3 regions of the Paenibacillus sp. GM1FR genome follow, and region 2 is predicted to be linked to each of the others. Evidence: predicted binding sites of a transcription regulator. Region 2 holds the regulator's gene; each other region holds the start of a gene.
What was found. The regulator Rex, encoded in region 2, represses fermentation and respiration genes when NADH is low (regulators of the CRP and FNR family bind a similar motif). The targets are predictions, from matches to a motif close to TTGTGAAATATTTCACAA.

Region 1 (3,290 bases), 630 kb from region 2:
TGTTGGTATCTGCGCACGTTATATCCATACCTCTTCTTCCATCATTCATACGGATGACTACGATGCGGCCAAAGAACTGATCGTGAAACTGGTCAAAGGTCTTGATCGGACAACGATGAATACCATAATTAATAACGCGTAGTAAAGGTTAAACGGAAAGTCCTTAAATAGGATGTACCTGAAAGAGATGTCCCGTCAGACCGGGATGTCTCTTTTTTTGTAATCAACTAGATTAATAGGTCGAACATTATGGAGAATGCCACATAAGATATACGATAATGGAAGATCAATAACCAAACACCAACCAGTGGGGGACCTGTTATGGCAGTGGGAAGGAACGGAAAATCAAATAAAGGTTCTAACAAAAAACCAAACGCTGCTAACACCCTCCTTAATGGAAGCCTCAAAGGGAAAAATCTCGAACTGATTGTAGCGGCGCTATTGGTGAGCGGAAAGTTGAGAGTGGATGCCGTCACGTTGTTTCGTGAGGCTACATTGGTTGTAGAATTGGTTGGTCAATATAAAACACTTCAAAAGGTCACACCCTCCAATTCAGACAAACTGGTACAATTCCTGGATGAAACTGGCGGCGATATGACGCTTAATGATGTTATACAGGCATTTCAGCAGAGGATCAATTCTTAATGGCCAAGAAATGAGGTGGACATCATGTCCGAGTTTGATGGAACCGGGTTTGCCGAACTGTTAATTGTGCTTATTCTTGTTGTTTTATTTGTATTTGGCTCCTCCGATATTGAAAGTTTATCCAGCACTCCAACAGCGACTTGATCTCATAACCCTCTTCTCATGGCTTACAGGTAAAATAAGATAAGAGAAATACCAGTCCTTATGTAGGACTGGTATTTGGTCATTACAGAAATAATGGCGAGAACGCGAACCACGCCAAAATGAGTGTGAGCACAATGCAGACATTCTCTACAACGGCCCCACGCTTGGTCCCTGTACTCATCAGATTCACCCGTATGCGCCACTTGAGCGGTGGTAACGGACGAATACCCCGATTGGTGAGTGAATCGGCCAACAGATGCATCGCATATGCCGTGCCTCCCGCTACCCAGATCTCCGGGCCCTGCTGCTGGGTCGTGCTGTAGAGTAAACCAGCCCATACCGCAGTTCCATATAAGGTATGCGTTAATCCCCTATGAGTTAGCGTGGTGCACAGCATAAGCAGGCTGCCTGCAATCAGATTCCACGGTGCAAATGCGTGACCATAGAAAACCAGTCCGAGTCCAATCGCAAACATCAACACTTTGCGAAGCGAACGCGAAGGCAGGAATGACACAAGCGCAATGAGGATCGCAAGCAACAGGTTCCATGGTTTGGCATGAACATAGAAGTACACAAATACAGCTGTGGGCAACAGAATCGTCTGTAACAACCTGATCAGACTGTTAGGTAAGGCTCTGGATACCAGCAGCGAATTTGGCTCATCAATGTCAGGCAATAACGAACCAATCAGTGCAACCGTAACTGCCGGGGCTGTCACTGGCATACCGGCCAACTGCAGAACAGAAAGCGACACGCCTGTCCCGATAATAAGGTGGGATCTTCCCATCATGATGCAAAAACGTCCTTTCGAAGAAATCGGGAACAATACGGCCCAGTTCCGATTTTACAACGAAAACAAAATAAGAACAATAGTTCGCATTTCTTATTTGTATGAAAATAAATATAACTTTCTGTGATGGGGCTCACACTATTATATTTATGACTCTTCTATCCTTATTAGTGAATTAAATCACATAAACTGTCGTCAACTACTTGTATAATTTCAAATATAAACCACTAAAATTGTTGGTAATGTACAGCGTCTATCCAAGGAGGCATACACACATGAACGGAAAAAAAGAGAAACTCGTTATCATAGGTAACGGAATGGCAGGAATTAGTACCGTTGAGCAAATTTTAAAATTAACTACGCGATTTGATATTACCGTTTTTGGCACAGAGCCCTATCCTAACTACAACCGCATTATGTTGTCTTATGTACTGGAAGGAAGCAAAACACTGGACGATATCGTGCTGAACGACCTTCACTGGTATGAAGATTACGGCATTACGCTGCACACAGGCACAACGGTTACACGAATCGATGCCGAGACACACGAAGTTGTGACTGAAGATGGAACTCGCGTTCCTTATGACAAAATCATCATTGCAACAGGCTCCAACTCCTTCATTCTCCCCGTACCGGGACATGACAAAGAGGGTGTTGTTGGTTTTCGCGATATCGCCGATTGTAATGTCATGTTGGATGCTGCTAAGCAGTATAAACGAGCGGCCGTTATCGGGGGCGGACTGCTAGGCCTTGAAGCTGCCAAAGGATTGGTACAACTTGGCATGGAAGTTACTGTAGTGCATCTGATGGAAGATCTGATGGAGCGTCAGCTTGATCCACAAGCTTCAGCCATGTTGAAGGCAGAACTCGAACGTCAGGGTATCCGGTTCAAGATGGGTGCGCAGACTTCCGAACTGCTGGGCGGCGAACGCGTTGAAGGGATACGTTTTGCAGATGATACGGTTCTGAATGTTGATTTTGTGGTCATGGCTGTAGGCATTAAACCCAATACGGCTGTAGCCCGCGAAAGCGGTATGGAAGTGAACCGGGGTATTGTCGTGAATGACTATATGCAGACTTCCCTAGAGAATGTGTATTCGGTCGGGGAATGTACAGAGCACCGCGGGGTATGTTACGGCCTCGTTGCCCCATTGTTCGAGCAAGGTATGATTCTGGCGAAACATATCTGCGGTGTGGAGACCGCTCCTTATGAAGGTTCAGTTGTATCCACGAAATTGAAAATTTCGGGTGTGGACGTGTTTTCAACCGGTGAATTCATCGACAGTCCAGAGCACACCGTCATTTCGCACAAAGATGACTGGAAACGGACCTACAAAAAAATTCTGCTTCGTGATAATAAAATGGTCGGCGCTGTTCTCTTCGGTGACATTACGGATTCTGCCGAGTTGCAGAAACTGATTAAAAATCAAACCGAAATGACCGAGGAATTGTACGGTTCACTCATGGGTACAGGCTGCGGCGGTCATAAAAAAGCAACCTCTGTTGAAACGATGCCCGAGGACGAAATCGTCTGTGGATGTAACGGGGTAACCAAAGGAGCCATTGTTGATGTAATAACAAACCAAGGCCTTACCACTGTTGATGAAATCAAAGCCTGTACCGGTGCAACACGCTCTTGCGGTGGGTGTAAACCGGTTGTGGAACAGATTCTGCAATATGTACTTGGAGACAGTTTCAGTACTGGAGCCAA
Region 2 (3,290 bases):
GCTGCTGCCAGCCTATGAGAGTCTTGTGATCGATGAGGCACATCATCTGGAGGATGTCGCTGGTAAACATCTTGGAATGCATATGAAATATTTCACCTTGGTTCATACACTGACCCGCCTATTTAAAGACAGTCGTAATGGTCAGCTGCCTATGCTTCGTTCGCAGTTATCCGGGCATGAAAATTCGGTGCAATGGGGCTCCATGGTGGATCAGATGTTCCCGCTCGCTCTTGAAGTTAAGGAGCTGTGGGATCGTATGAGCGATGCCTTGTTTGGTCTGTTGCCTGAACGAAGTGATGCTTCACCGGGAGAGACGGGGCAATTTTCACTGCGTCTGAAAGCATCTCAAAAACCTGCAAAATGGCAGGAGTTGCAGGATCTGGAGAACCAGATCTATGTGACTCTGGGCGATTTGGTTCGCAAAGGGGACAAATTGCTGCTTGAAGTGAAAGAGGATCAGGATGATTATCAATCGGATAGTCTGATCACGGACATTACAGGATTACTGAAAGATCTGACCACATTGAAGGAGAATCTACGGTTCTTCATGCGAATGGATGACGCCAAAACGGTGTACTGGATGGAAGCCAGCGGCCAATTCCGCAGCAAATCTCTCCAGCTGTATGCCGTACCTGTAGATGTGAGTGCACAACTTAAGGATTTATTTTTTGACAAAAAGAAAAGTGTTGTGCTTACATCGGCTACGCTCTCGGTAGATAAGTCATTCCAGTTCATGATTGAGCAGCTTGGCTTACAGGAAGCCTCTGAGAATAATCGGCTGTTAACGTCGATGCTGCCATCACCTTTCAACTATCGCGATCAGGCACTTCTGGTGATTCCGCGTGATTTCCCGAGTGTGAAGGGAAGTGTGGGTGATGCGCACTTTGTTAATATGCTGGTGCAATCACTTGCAGAGACGGCAATTGCTACGCGTGGACGCATGATGGTTCTGTTTACTTCATACAAGATGTTGCGACAGGTCTATGATCCGCTGAAGGAGGCACTGTCTGGCAACGACATCTCGTTGCTTGGGCAAGGCGTTGACAGTGGAAGTCGTTCCAAATTGACTCGCAGGTTTCAAGATGCCAAAGCTACGGTACTTCTGGGCACAAGCAGCTTCTGGGAGGGTGTAGATATCCCGGGAGAGGCGCTAACCTGTCTCGCTATTGTGCGATTGCCTTTCCAGCCACCGAATCATCCGTTGGTGGAAGCCAAGAGTGAGTTGCTTCAGGAACAGAAGAAAAATCCGTTCATGAAACTGTCCGTGCCGCAAGCGGTCATTCGTTTCAAGCAGGGATTTGGCCGATTGGTGCGTACAGCAAAGGACAGAGGAATTGTCATTGTTTATGATACACGGGTGATTGAAGCGTATTATGGTAAATTCTTTTTATATTCATTACCTGGTCCCAAAATGGAGCATATGCTCACGGAGCAAATGGTTCCACGAATTACCGAGTGGTTGGAAGAACCTGCTAATGAACAAAAATAATGGTTGTTTTGTTCGTTATATCATTGCATGACACTATCGTTTGGCGTTAAACTTTATTAGATATTTCCGTATCCGATTAAAGCAGTTGCTCGTAAGAACTTATAACCTAAATTACAAGGAGCATTCTGTATAAAATGTCACGTTTATATTTGAGTTTTATACAGAATGCTCATCTTTTCATCTATTATTTTATCGTGGCCTTGGTAAGGGGGAGCAAGAATGAAATCGGATAAAATTTCGGAAGCGGTGGTACGACGTCTGCCTGTTTACTTGCGTTATTTGAACGAGTTGCATCAGCGTGAGGTGGCTACTGTTTCTTCTCAAGAGCTTGGACAAAGGCTGGATCTGAATCCGGCCCAAATTCGTAAAGACCTGGCTTACTTCGGTGATTTTGGTCGTAAAGGGATCGGGTATGATGTATCCTATTTGATCGAGAAAATTCGTCACATTCTCAAAATTGATCAGCAAATTAATGTAGCTCTGGTAGGCGCGGGTAATCTCGGACAGGCCTTGTCCAACTACAACGCATATCTGAAAGACAACATGAAGATTGTTGCTGTATTTGATGCATATGGACCGAAGATTGGTAGTCAAATCAACAGTTTGACGGTAAAACCAATGGATGAATTGACGGAAGCGGTTAAAATGGAAAACATTCGCATCGGAATTATCACGGTTCCGGATACGGAAGCCCAAAATGTAGCCGATCAGCTTATTGAATCCGGAATCGAAGCGATCCTTAATTTTGCACCAACCATTCTAAAAACACCGCCGCATATCCGCATTCACCATGCTGACTTTACAACGGATCTGCTTAGTTTGGCCTATTACTTGGAGACTGGAAAGGACGACGAGGAAGATGACAACAAATAGATGGGTAATTCACAACGGCAAATTTGCCGTTAATGAAGGCGGCACAACATGGAACGTTGTCCAAGGATACATGGTTGTTGAGAATGACAAGATTGTGCATATTGGTGAGACATTGCCGGATGAAGACAAAAATTGTACCAAAGTGGATGGAAAAGGACTGTTCTTCCTGCCGGGTCTGATCAATACGCATGGTCATGCAGCGATGTCGTTGCTCAGAGGGCACGGAGACGATCTTGCATTGCAAGTATGGTTGCAGGAAAAAATGTGGCCGATGGAAGCGAAAATGACTTCAGAAGACGTATATTGGGGAACTTCGCTATCGGTGCTTGAAATGTTGAAAGGCGGAACTACAGCTTTCCTGGACATGTACGATCACATGGATCAAGTTGCCAAAGTTGTGGAGCAATCCGGCGTTAGAGCAGCACTGGCACGTGGTGTAATCGGGCTGTGCTCGGAAGAAGAACAATTGCGGAAGCTGGAGGAGTCGGCTGCGTTTGCGCGTGAGTGGAATGGACAGGCAGATGGTCGCATTACAACCGTAATCTCGCCACATGCACCATATACATGCCCTCCTGACTACATAGAGAAGCTTGTGCAGGTCGCGAACGACCTAAACCTTCCCCTTCATACACATATGTCGGAAACGCTTCGTGAAGTCGAGCAGAACGTGGCTGATTATGGACTGCGTCCTGTGGCACATCTGGAGAAACTGGGCTTTTTCTCTCGTCCATCCCTGGTTGCACATGCGGTGCATCTGAATGACGAAGAGATTGAGATTCTGGCCCGTCATGATGTGGCTGTATCCCATAACCCGGGAAGTAACCTGAAACTCGCTTCCGGTGTTGCGCGGGTACCTGCGTTGCTGAAAGCAGGAGTTACCGTGTCACTCGGAACAGACGGACCGGCAAGCAACAACAATCTGGATATG
Region 3 (3,290 bases), 180 kb from region 2:
CCTTGTTCGTTACGAATTGGTTTTACTTTGGCATATTTGATTGCACTCAGTGAATCTGCTGTAACCGACAGACCAGCGATACCACAAGCCATCGTACGTACAATATCACGGTCATGTAATGCCATTTCGATACGCTCATAGCTGTATTTATCGTGCATGTAGTGAATGACGTTGAGGGTGTTCATATACAGCTTAGCCAGCCACTCCATCATTGGTTTGAAGCGTTTCATAACCTCATTGTAATCCAGCACTTCGCTAGTGATGGCAGGATACTCAGGTCCAACTTGTGCTCCGGATTTCTCGTCACGACCACCGTTGATCGCATACAGGAGAGCTTTTGCCAGGTTGGCACGAGCGCCGAAGAATTGCATTTGTTTCCCGATCTTCATCGCTGATACACAGCAAGCAATACCGTAATCGTCACCGTAGATCGGACGCATCAGATCATCATTTTCATACTGGATTGAGCTGGTTTCAATGGATACTTTACTGCAATAATCTTTGAAAGCTTCTGGAAGTTTCGTTGACCAGAGAACAGTCAAGTTTGGTTCTGGTGCAGGACCCAAGTTGTGCAGTGTATGCAGGAAACGGAAGCTGTTTTTGGTTACACGTGTTTCGCCATTCACGGACATACCACCGATGGACTCAGTCACCCATGTTGGATCTCCACTGAACAGTTCGTTGTAATCCGGTGTACGCAGGAATTTGACGATCCGCAGTTTCATTACGAAATGGTCAACCAATTCCTGAGCCTGTTCTTCGGACAAAATCCCTTCTTGCAGGTCACGTTCAATGTAGATATCCAGGAAAGAAGATACACGTCCGAGTGACATCGCAGCACCGTTCTGTTCTTTGATCGCAGCCAGATAACCGAAGTACAACCATTGGAATGCTTCTTTTGCTGTTGTCGCTGGCAAGGAAATATCGAACCCGTGCATATCGCCCAATTGTTTCAATTCTTGCAATGCACGAATCTGCTCAGACAATTCTTCCCGCAGACGAATGACATCTTCATCAATAACATCAACTTCGAGTGCATTCAGTTCGCCTTTTTTGTTACGAATCAGGAAGTCTACCCCGTACAAAGCTACACGACGATAGTCACCGATGATCCGGCCACGGCCGTAAGCATCTGGCAGACCTGTAATAATCCCTGCTTTACGCGCTGCACGCATGTCGGAAGTATAAGCATCGAATACACCCTGGTTATGTGTTTTGCGAATGTTTGTAAATATATCAATGACGCCCTGTGGCATTTCAAAGCCATATGCCTCACATGCGTCAATCATCATGCGAATTCCGCCTGTTGGTTGAATGGAACGTTTGAACGGAGCATCGGTCTGAACGCCGACAATCTGTTCTTTGGATTGATCCAGATAACCGGGTTGGTGAGAAATAATAGTACCTGGTGTGTTCACGTCAACGTCAAGGACACCGCCGTTATCCCGTTCTTTTTTGGTCAGATCAGATACGATCTCCCACAATTCTTTGGTATTCTGGGTTGCACCTGCGAGAAATGCTTCGTCGCCGTAATACGGAGACAAGTTGTGTGCCAGAAAATCATTCACATCTACGGATTTGGTCCATGTTCCTTTGGTAAAGTTTCTCCAGCCTGTTTGTTGTTTGACATCTTTTTCAATCACCGACATCGTAATCCCTCCACTAATTTGGATTTCTGGACACATAACATCTTGCTTCATTCGTAGCATTGTGTGCCCAGAGCCGCGATTAATGTGAATTGTTTCACATAAACCGGAACATGTTCTCTCTACTTGGGAACCGGAACCGCGGGATGAATGTTTTTCTTACATTTTCAGTATACGACTTGGGGCTTTCATCATCTGTGATTTTTGTCACAAAGCCAGTGAACTAACTCACTCCACCTGCGCTGTGTCCCATTACCCCCTGTACATTCACACTTAGCCACTGCGCGGGCAGAACAACTTCCGATCGCTGTTATCCCCGGATTTTTTCAATTTTATTTTTCAAAGGGTAAAATCCGGGGATAAAGGCGAACGCTCCGCTTCTTCAGTTTTTTCTGCCCTCTCCGTTAATGTGTGAACATCTGGCTTAAACAGTCACATCACGGATTCCATACCACCTCTCTAGAACCCGTTGCTCCTCTATGCTCGGAGCAAACCAAATCTTAGATTAAATCCTGAAAAACAGATGCTCGCTCTTCTGTTTTTCTGCCCACTCCGTTATTGTGTGAACATCTGGCTCAAACAGCCACGTCACGGATTCCGTGTAACCTCTATAGAACCCGTTGCTCCTCTATGCTCGGAGCAAACCAAATCTTAGAATAAATCCTGAAAAACAGATGCTCGCTCTTCTGTTTTTCTGCCCACTTCGGTATGGTGTGAAAGACGGCAATCGGGGCTCCCCTCTCGGGGAACCCTGATCTTCTTGCCGTAAGGCACGCTTCGTTCTAAGTTTATTATTCAAACTTTCCGTAGAAAGCGTTGCGGTAAACATCAGCCAGTTCAGTTACCAGCGGCAACTTCGGATTGGCGGTTGTACATTGGTCTTCGAAGGCACGGTCAGCCAGATAATCGACATGTGCTTCAAAGTCTTTGGCATCAAATCCGATTTCCTGGAACGATTCTTCAATGCCCAATGTTTTGTTCAGTTTGCGAATCGCATTGATGAGACTGGTTACGCCTTCTTCTGTTGTACGAGCAGGCAATCCCAAGATGCGGGCGATTTCGGCATACCGCTCATCCGCTACAAAGTGCGAATATTTCGGGAACGATGCAAATTTGGTCGGTTTTTTCGCGTTGTAACGAATGACGTGTGGCATCAGAATGGCATTGGTGCGTCCGTGTGCGGTGTGATACTGACCGCCCCATTTGTGCGCCAAGCTGTGGTTAATGCCCAGGAATGCGTTGGCAAACGCCATACCTGCAATCGTGGAAGCATTATGCATTTTCTCACGTGCCAGTTTGTCGCCTTGCAGTGCCGATTGCTCCAGGTATTGGAATACCAGTTGAATGGCTTTGATCGCAAGTCCATCCGTATAATCATTTGCCATAACAGATACATAAGCTTCAATCGCATGCGTCAGTACGTCCATACCTGTATCGGCTACAGCCGTTTTAGGCAGGGAGTATACAAACTCCGGATCGACAATCGCTACGTCTGGTGTCAGCTCATAGTCGGCCAATGGATATTTGGTGTTACCTTGATTTTTATCTGTGATAACCGCGAATGATGTCACTTCAGAACCTGTACCCGATGTGGTTGGGATCGCTACAAATTTCGCTTTTACGCCGAGACGTGGATATTTGTAG

Region 1: the regulator Rex is predicted to act here: its motif matches at 1,748-1,765, upstream of nirB (nitrite reductase large subunit NirB).
Region 3: the regulator Rex is predicted to act here: its motif matches at 1,732-1,749, upstream of pflB (formate C-acetyltransferase).

The regions. Positions count from the first base shown of each region.
Region 1 covers NZ_MKZL01000011.1:46,820-50,109, reverse strand. The annotation lists gene PAEAM_RS06185 (M42 family metallopeptidase) at 1-142, shown strand, start outside; gene PAEAM_RS06180 (hypothetical protein) at 322-645, shown strand; gene PAEAM_RS06175 (metal-dependent hydrolase) at 872-1,579, opposite strand; gene nirB (nitrite reductase large subunit NirB) at 1,855-3,290, shown strand, end outside.
Region 2 covers NZ_MKZL01000011.1:674,992-678,281, forward strand. The annotation lists gene dinG (ATP-dependent DNA helicase DinG) at 1-1,489, shown strand, start outside; gene PAEAM_RS08865 (redox-sensing transcriptional repressor Rex) at 1,709-2,362, shown strand; gene PAEAM_RS08870 (amidohydrolase) at 2,349-3,290, shown strand, end outside.
Region 3 covers NZ_MKZL01000011.1:490,243-493,532, reverse strand. The annotation lists gene pflB (formate C-acetyltransferase) at 1-1,649, opposite strand, end outside; gene adhE (bifunctional acetaldehyde-CoA/alcohol dehydrogenase) at 2,438-3,290, opposite strand, start outside.